DNA from 3 places in the Pantoea sp. SGAir0215 genome. Region 2 is predicted to be linked to each of the others. Evidence: predicted binding sites of a transcription regulator. Region 2 holds the regulator's gene; each other region holds the start of a gene.
The links. Region 2 encodes LexA, which represses DNA repair genes until DNA is damaged. Its sites were predicted from a motif close to TNCTGTATGTACATACAGNA; they were not measured.
Positions count from the first base shown of each region.

Region 1: umuD (translesion error-prone DNA polymerase V autoproteolytic subunit) is a predicted target of LexA. The motif match lies at 1,244-1,263, and genes of this name have one in related genera.
Region 3: C1N64_RS14700 (DinI-like family protein) is a predicted target of LexA. The motif match lies at 1,044-1,063, and genes of this name have one in related genera.

Region 1 is NZ_CP028031.1:2,545,729-2,547,995, reverse strand. It holds gene umuC (translesion error-prone DNA polymerase V subunit UmuC) at 1-801, opposite strand, end outside; gene umuD (translesion error-prone DNA polymerase V autoproteolytic subunit) at 804-1,223, opposite strand; gene C1N64_RS11965 (helix-turn-helix transcriptional regulator) at 1,949-2,167, shown strand.
Region 2 is NZ_CP028031.1:882,569-884,835, forward strand. It holds gene plsB (glycerol-3-phosphate 1-O-acyltransferase PlsB) at 1-272, opposite strand, end outside; gene C1N64_RS04215 (diacylglycerol kinase) at 401-769, shown strand; gene lexA (transcriptional repressor LexA) at 876-1,490, shown strand; gene dinF (MATE family efflux transporter DinF) at 1,600-2,267, shown strand, end outside.
Region 3 is NZ_CP028031.1:3,148,166-3,150,432, forward strand. It holds gene C1N64_RS14690 (DUF6388 family protein) at 176-499, shown strand; gene iraP (anti-adapter protein IraP) at 630-926, opposite strand; gene C1N64_RS14700 (DinI-like family protein) at 1,102-1,341, shown strand; gene C1N64_RS14705 (hypothetical protein) at 1,379-1,645, opposite strand; gene C1N64_RS14710 (hypothetical protein) at 1,895-2,092, shown strand.

The sequences.
Region 1 (2,267 bases), 1.7 Mb from region 2:
GACTGCCTCACGCACCTGTGCATAGTCTGAAAGACGGCTACTGAAAGAACGTGAGCACATGATCTGCTGTTTGGTGGGTTCGAGGGCTTCTAAATCCTGACAGGGTTCACCGCATAATTCTCTGACCGTGCGTTCCAGCACCACGCTGAAATTCTTACGAATCAGGCTGGGACGCTGACGCGCTAGGTCTGCGGCCGAGGTTATCCCCATCTCCTCAAGCCGCTGGCTGAGACGGCGGCCAACGCCCCAGATATCCTTGACCGACACCTTCGCCAGCAGTTTTTGCTGGCGCACCGGATCGGACAGATCGACCACACCGTTGGTGTAGCCCGCCCATTTTTTGGCCGCAAAATTCGCCAGCTTCGCCAGCGTCTTGGTAGGGGCAATCCCGACACAGACGTTAAGATGAATTTCTTTTTTGATGCGTTTTTTAATCTGGTGCCCCAGGGTATCAAGCGACATGCAGTGGCTGACGCCGGTTAAATCCAGAAAGGCCTCATCAATCGAATAAATTTCTACCGACGGGGCCATTTCCTCCAGTAGCGTCATGACCCGGGTGCTCATATCCGCATACAGCGCATAGTTAGAGCTAAAGACCTGCACGTTATGGCGGGCAATGATTTCTCGCATTTTAAAAAACGGCACGGCCATGGTGACGCCAAGGGCTTTGGCTTCGGCATTACGCGCAATCACACAGCCATCGTTGTTTGAGAGCACAATAATGGGCTTGCCCTTGAGATCCGGTCGAAACACCGTTTCACAGGAGGCATAAAAATTGTTCACATCGACCAGCGCAAACATGATTAATAAACCGACTTGATCACATAGGTCACAACGCCAAACACTTCGAGCGCGTCTTCTGTGCTAATCACAATGGGTTTGAACTGACGGTTCATTGGCATCAGTTGCAGGCAGGGCTGAAGCTGAAGCCGCTTGACGGTAAATTCGCCCTCAATCGCGGCCACCACAATATCGCCATGAGAAGCCACCAGTGCGCTGTCCACCACCAGCATATCGCCGTCGTTAATGCCCGCTCCGGACATCGATTCTCCACTGACGCGCACAAAGTATGTCGAACTGGGATGCTGAACGATGAGCTTGTTCAAATCAATCCGCTGCTCAACGTAGTCCTGCGCCGGAGACGGAAAACCGCACGGCACCCGCTCGACAAACAGCGGTAATTGCAAAGGCGTGCTCACTTTTGCTGGCCTGATAAATTCCATATTCACCTCTCACGCCAAATTACTGTATATAATTACAGTAATCGCGATCTGCCAGTGCGATCAAGCGAAACCGGAGAGGTTTATGTAAACCAGTTGATGTGGATGGATATTTTTTTCTGCCCTTTTCATCGCCTTATGACAGGCCTGTGCAGCCATTAACCGTACCGGTTGTTTTTTCGCCGGCGCATGCAAAATTCTTCTCTTCGCTGAACAGATGTTTAAAAAGCACGGAACGCTGCCCGTTAGCGGCGCGTATTTATTCGCCGCACAACCCGGGCGGAAATAATGCTGACAGCGTTAGCAACATCAATCGGCTAAGCGTACAAGCGGCGCGCAGACGATAACGGAAATAAACAACCGCCTGGCCGTGCATAGTGATAAAAATAGCCCTAAGCAAGTCCGAAAAAAGGCGTCAAAATAGCAGGCGATAAACGGGGTCTGATTCGCCAGCGCTGTTTCACGCTGCTTTTATGACGGGAAAATCACCACAGCCGATCTTTTTTGCAAAAATGAAGACAGGATCGCCGGATACAACGTTCATCTTTTGTGATGTGAACGTGTCTCATTCGGATTAAAAATGATAATAATCATATAGTTAAAAAAATAAGATAACGTGAAATGATTTATACTGTGATATCCAACACGTTTGCCTATCATGCCTGCATTACCGCCGAACACGGCTATCACCGTGGCATTGAAAAAAAGCATTGAGAGGCAGAATAAAAATGGAATTGAAAAGTACACAGGGAAAAAAGGTCTATTTAACCGAGCAGGAACTTTCTTTAAGCTGGCTTTTTATGACCGGTATGACGGTTAACCAGATCGCGTACCAGATGGCTTCACCTGCACACGTCATCTATTATCTTAAGCAAAAAATCATGCAGAAAGTAGGCGTGAGAAATAACAGTGAGTTTATCCTCTGGCTGATTCATCTCAGAAAATAAAAAACGTCGCGCTGTGTTGCCCGCATGGCAGGATAATACGTTGCCTCCGCCCGCGTGATGAATACGCACAATGTCCGCGCAGGCATCATCGGTTAACCCT
Region 2 (2,267 bases):
ACACGCGGACCGTCATTAATAAAAACATGACGCGGCAACAGGGCGCCGTCTATCTCCAGCGGAATAAGCGGATCAGGCAGATCGTGCCGGATGCACTGCGCGCGTAAAGTCAGGAGATCGGCCTTTGAATCATAAGGCAGGACATACATAATAGGCCGGGTAGGATCCAGCCCATGTTCGGAGACGGGATCAGCCGGAATGGCCTTACTCTTTACCAGAAATGAAAGGGGTAAGTTCAGCAATTTATAAAAAATTTTACGCCAACCTGACATAGACAACATGAAGCCTCTTGTTAGCAAAGCGGCGCAAGCATATCAGAACGCGCAGCAAAAATCTGTGACAGCGACAATTGTGCGCTGCCCGGTATTGACGTCAATCCTTTGAAAAGAGTTCCTTTATCATGACAAATAATGTCACCGGCATTACCCGGATTGTGAAAGCGGCTGGCTACTCATGGCAAGGTCTTCGCGCCGCCTGGCAGCATGAAGCTGCCTTCCGCCAGGAAGCCGTAATTTCACTGGCGGCAATTATCCTGGCCTGCTGGCTGGATGTCGATACTATTTCGCGCATCCTGATGATTGGCGCGGTCATGCTGGTGATGATTGTTGAAGTTCTGAACAGCGCCATCGAAGCGGTGGTGGACCGCACAGGGCAGGAACGTCACCCTCTTGCCGGCCGTGCCAAAGATATGGGATCGGCCGCTGTTTTGCTGGCAATAGTACTGGCCCTGTTCGTTTGGGGAACGCTACTTTGGTCGCATTTGCGATAAGCATTCCATCTCCCGTCAAATTACTGATTTTGGCCTGACTTTTGGTTTCCATTTCACCAATACCTGTATATACTCACAGCGACTGTATAAACAACCAGGGGGCGGGATGAAAGCATTAACCAGCAGGCAGCAACAGGTCTACGACTTGATTCGCGACCACATTAATCAAACGGGCATGCCGCCTACGCGTGCAGAAATTGCTGCGCAACTGGGCTTCCGCTCACCTAACGCGGCAGAAGAGCATCTGAAAGCGCTGTCGCGTAAAGGCGTGATTGAAATCGTCTCTGGTGCGTCCCGCGGTATCCGTTTGTTAATGGAAGAAGAACCTTCAGATGGCCTGCCACTCATTGGGCGCGTTGCGGCGGGTGAGCCGTTGCTGGCCCAGGAACATATCGAAACCCACTACAAAGTGGATCCAGACATGTTCAAGCCCTCTGCCGATTTCCTGCTGCGCGTTAGCGGCATGTCAATGAAAGACATTGGCATCATGGATGGTGATTTGCTGGCCGTGCATAAAACGCAGGAAGTGCGTAATGGTCAGGTGGTGGTAGCGCGCATTGACGACGAAGTCACTGTGAAGCGCTGGAAAAAACAGGGATCAGTGGTGCATCTGTTACCTGAAAATACGGATTTTGAGCCTATCATTGTCGATACACGTGCGCAGTCGCTGACGGTTGAAGGTCTGGCGGTTGGCATCGTACGTAACGGTGAGTGGTTATAAATCCTCCTAAGGTTGGCTCTTTACGTCAACCTTGACGTTACCCAGTCTGCCCCTGTTTTGCCGCTGTGGGTTCATCTGTAACACCAGCGGCGCATTGCACGGACGTTACATGCGCTTCCTGACAGCTACCGATAAAAAACTGTGGCGGCTGGCGCTGCCCATGATCCTGTCAAATATCACCGTTCCTCTGCTCGGCTTAGTCGATACAGCCGTTATTGGCCATCTCGACAGCCCGGTTTATCTGGGCGGCGTTGCGGTCGGGACGACCGTTACCAGTTTCATCTTCATGCTGCTGCTTTTTCTGCGTATGAGCACGACAGGCCTGACGGCTCAGGCGTTTGGCGCGGGCGATAAAACGGCGCTGGCGCGCGCATTGGCACAGCCCCTGATCATTGCCTTACTGGCCGGCAGCCTGTTTATTGCCCTGCGTCATCCTGTTACGGCATTAGCAACCCGCTTTATCGGCGGAGAGGCCGCCGTGCTTGAGCAGGCTGCGCTGTTTATCCATATTCGCTGGCTCAGTGCGCCCGCCATGCTGGCTAACCTGGTGATTCTGGGCTGGCTGCTGGGCGTACAGTATGCCAGAGCGCCGGTCATCCTGCTGGTGGTGGGCAACGTTATCAATATTCTGCTGGACCTCTGGCTAGTGCTGGGGCTGCACTGGGGCGTAGCCGGGGCTGCAGCCGCGACGGCTATCGCGGAATATGCGACGTTGCTGGTCGGGGCACTTATGGTCTGGCGCGTGCTGGCGCTGCGTGGTATCACGCTGCACAGTCT
Region 3 (2,267 bases), 2.2 Mb from region 2:
CTGAGGGATGAAATCAACGTAAAGCGCGCTTTTCCTGGATTCATCACGCACCGGGTGATGTTTATTCCCTTCCCTGCCCGCTTTTATCGCTGTGAATGAACCTGTCCACTCCGGCCTGACAAGGGAGGCACAACAGGCTACACTGTCGCCCTGCATTACATCTCAGAGATTTGTCATGAAAACTCCAGAAGCTTATTATGCCCAGGCACGCCAAATGTTCTTCACTGCCCATGCCGATTTTCAGGCCGCACTCGATGAACTGACCGAACAGGATGCCCGTGCCGCCAATATGTCCCTGCGTGAATTGCGCGAGTGGCACGCCGAACGCATTTATGCCGCCTTTTTACGCCAGAAAAATCTTGATGGTATGATTTTTTCGATTCAACTGGCAGAGCCGGATAAAGCCGTCGCCGCCGAAGCCATCGAAGCCTATCTCCGATCGCATGCCGAATCTCTGGGAATGAGTTGGGAAGAATTTTGTATTAAGAACGAGCTCTAGCTATACCTCAGCTGTGCGGACAGGAAGAATAACGGCGATGGCGTTGCGCAGCGTCGTGACAACAAACGGTTAATGCCCCTGATACGGCCTCGCTGGCGGCAGAAAACCCCGCTGCCGCCAGCGTTAGCCATCACTCTTCTTGTTCGAGCTTTCCTCTCACCTCAACATACTTAGCCACGGCCAGTAATCGGTTGAGGTGCGTGAGCAACAGATCAATATCAGACTGCATGAACTCTGATGAGGAACGCGATGCCGTGACAATGGCATCCTGCACCGTCTCAGAAATCGTTAACGCATTATCTTGTTTCGCCTGGACTAATAAAGCGGCAACCAGCAATGACTGCGCTTCGACCTGAGCAGTCAGTTCCTTTGCATCGACATCCATTTTTGCCAGTTTAAGCAGAATATCAATAACCAATTGTCGCATTGCACTTCTCCCGGTGAGTGAGCGCATATATCGTTAAGAGCGCCCTCAGAGTAAACCAGATAAAAATGCTTTTCTACGCGGGACCTAAAAAACGGATTCATGCAAACATCAGCTTGATACTGTTTTTATTTACAGTAAAATGGCAACGCGATTTTGCCCTGAAGGGATGGTTATTATGTTTGTAGAGTTAATTTACGATAAGCGTAATGTCGCGGGCCTGCCAGGGGCGCGCGACATGATATTGGCAGAGCTTGAAAAGCGTGTGCATCGTGTTTTTCCTGACATCGAGGTCAAGGTGAAACCGATGGAACGTAACGCGATAGAAACCGACCTCAGCAAGAATGATAAAGCCACTGTCGCGCGTCTGGTGGAAGAAATGTTTGATGAAGCCGAGTTTTGGCTGGTGGCGGATTAATCCGTTAATCGCCACCCCTCAGTTAGCGGGAGATACCTTAACTCTCCTGCTCACTGTGGTTGATTTCAATTTCAATATCCTGAATGGCTTTCTCCAGATCTTCCAGCAACGTTCCCTGCTTATTCAGTAATGCGTCAATACGGGCCGCATTCCCTTCATCCTTGTATTCACCGGCATCAAAGGCTAACCAATGGGCGGAAAGCGTCTCAGTGTTCGTTTGCGCATAGTGGCGCATTTCTTTCAACTGGGATGCCACGTCACGCAGATAATCGGTTTTGCTTTTGGTTTCGATTGATTCACTCATGCTGTGTTTCCTTTTGGTTGTTTTTCCAATGAAAATATCGTCTGGAGATTTAAAGGTAGGACAATATAGCGGTTTTGCATTAGGAATAATCGGAAGTCACTTTTACAGGACATGGCTTCTCGCCGTGGTCAGGCGGAAAACGGCGGTGTCATACCCCGTCTTTACGTGATGATAAATATGCTGACGGGTCTCCGCTCACAGCTTTGTTGTGCTGGTCTAGACTTAGAGGACGACAAAGAGGAGCAAACGATGCACAACCAAAGTAACGATAAACGTAAGCATGAAGGCGATGTCAGCAAAGGATTACCCGAAGCCGCACCTAATGCGGGAAATGCCTACGAGGAAGATGATCATCCCGCAAACGATGCACCGAAAGATCACGGTGAAGTGCCCAGAAAAAATGATGACAGTCAGGATGATAAAAAGGATCCTTTCAAAGCATCATGACATGTCACCGTCCGCCCACTTAACCGGGGCAGACGGTGATCTGCACCATGCTTTGAAGCTGGTGCAGCCATTATTTTAAGGCCAGCAGGATGAGAAGCCATGCCTCCCTGCTCGTTAACCCAGCTGGGCTGGCATGTGGGCTGCTCGCCTGGCAACTTTCAGGGACGGGCGGGCA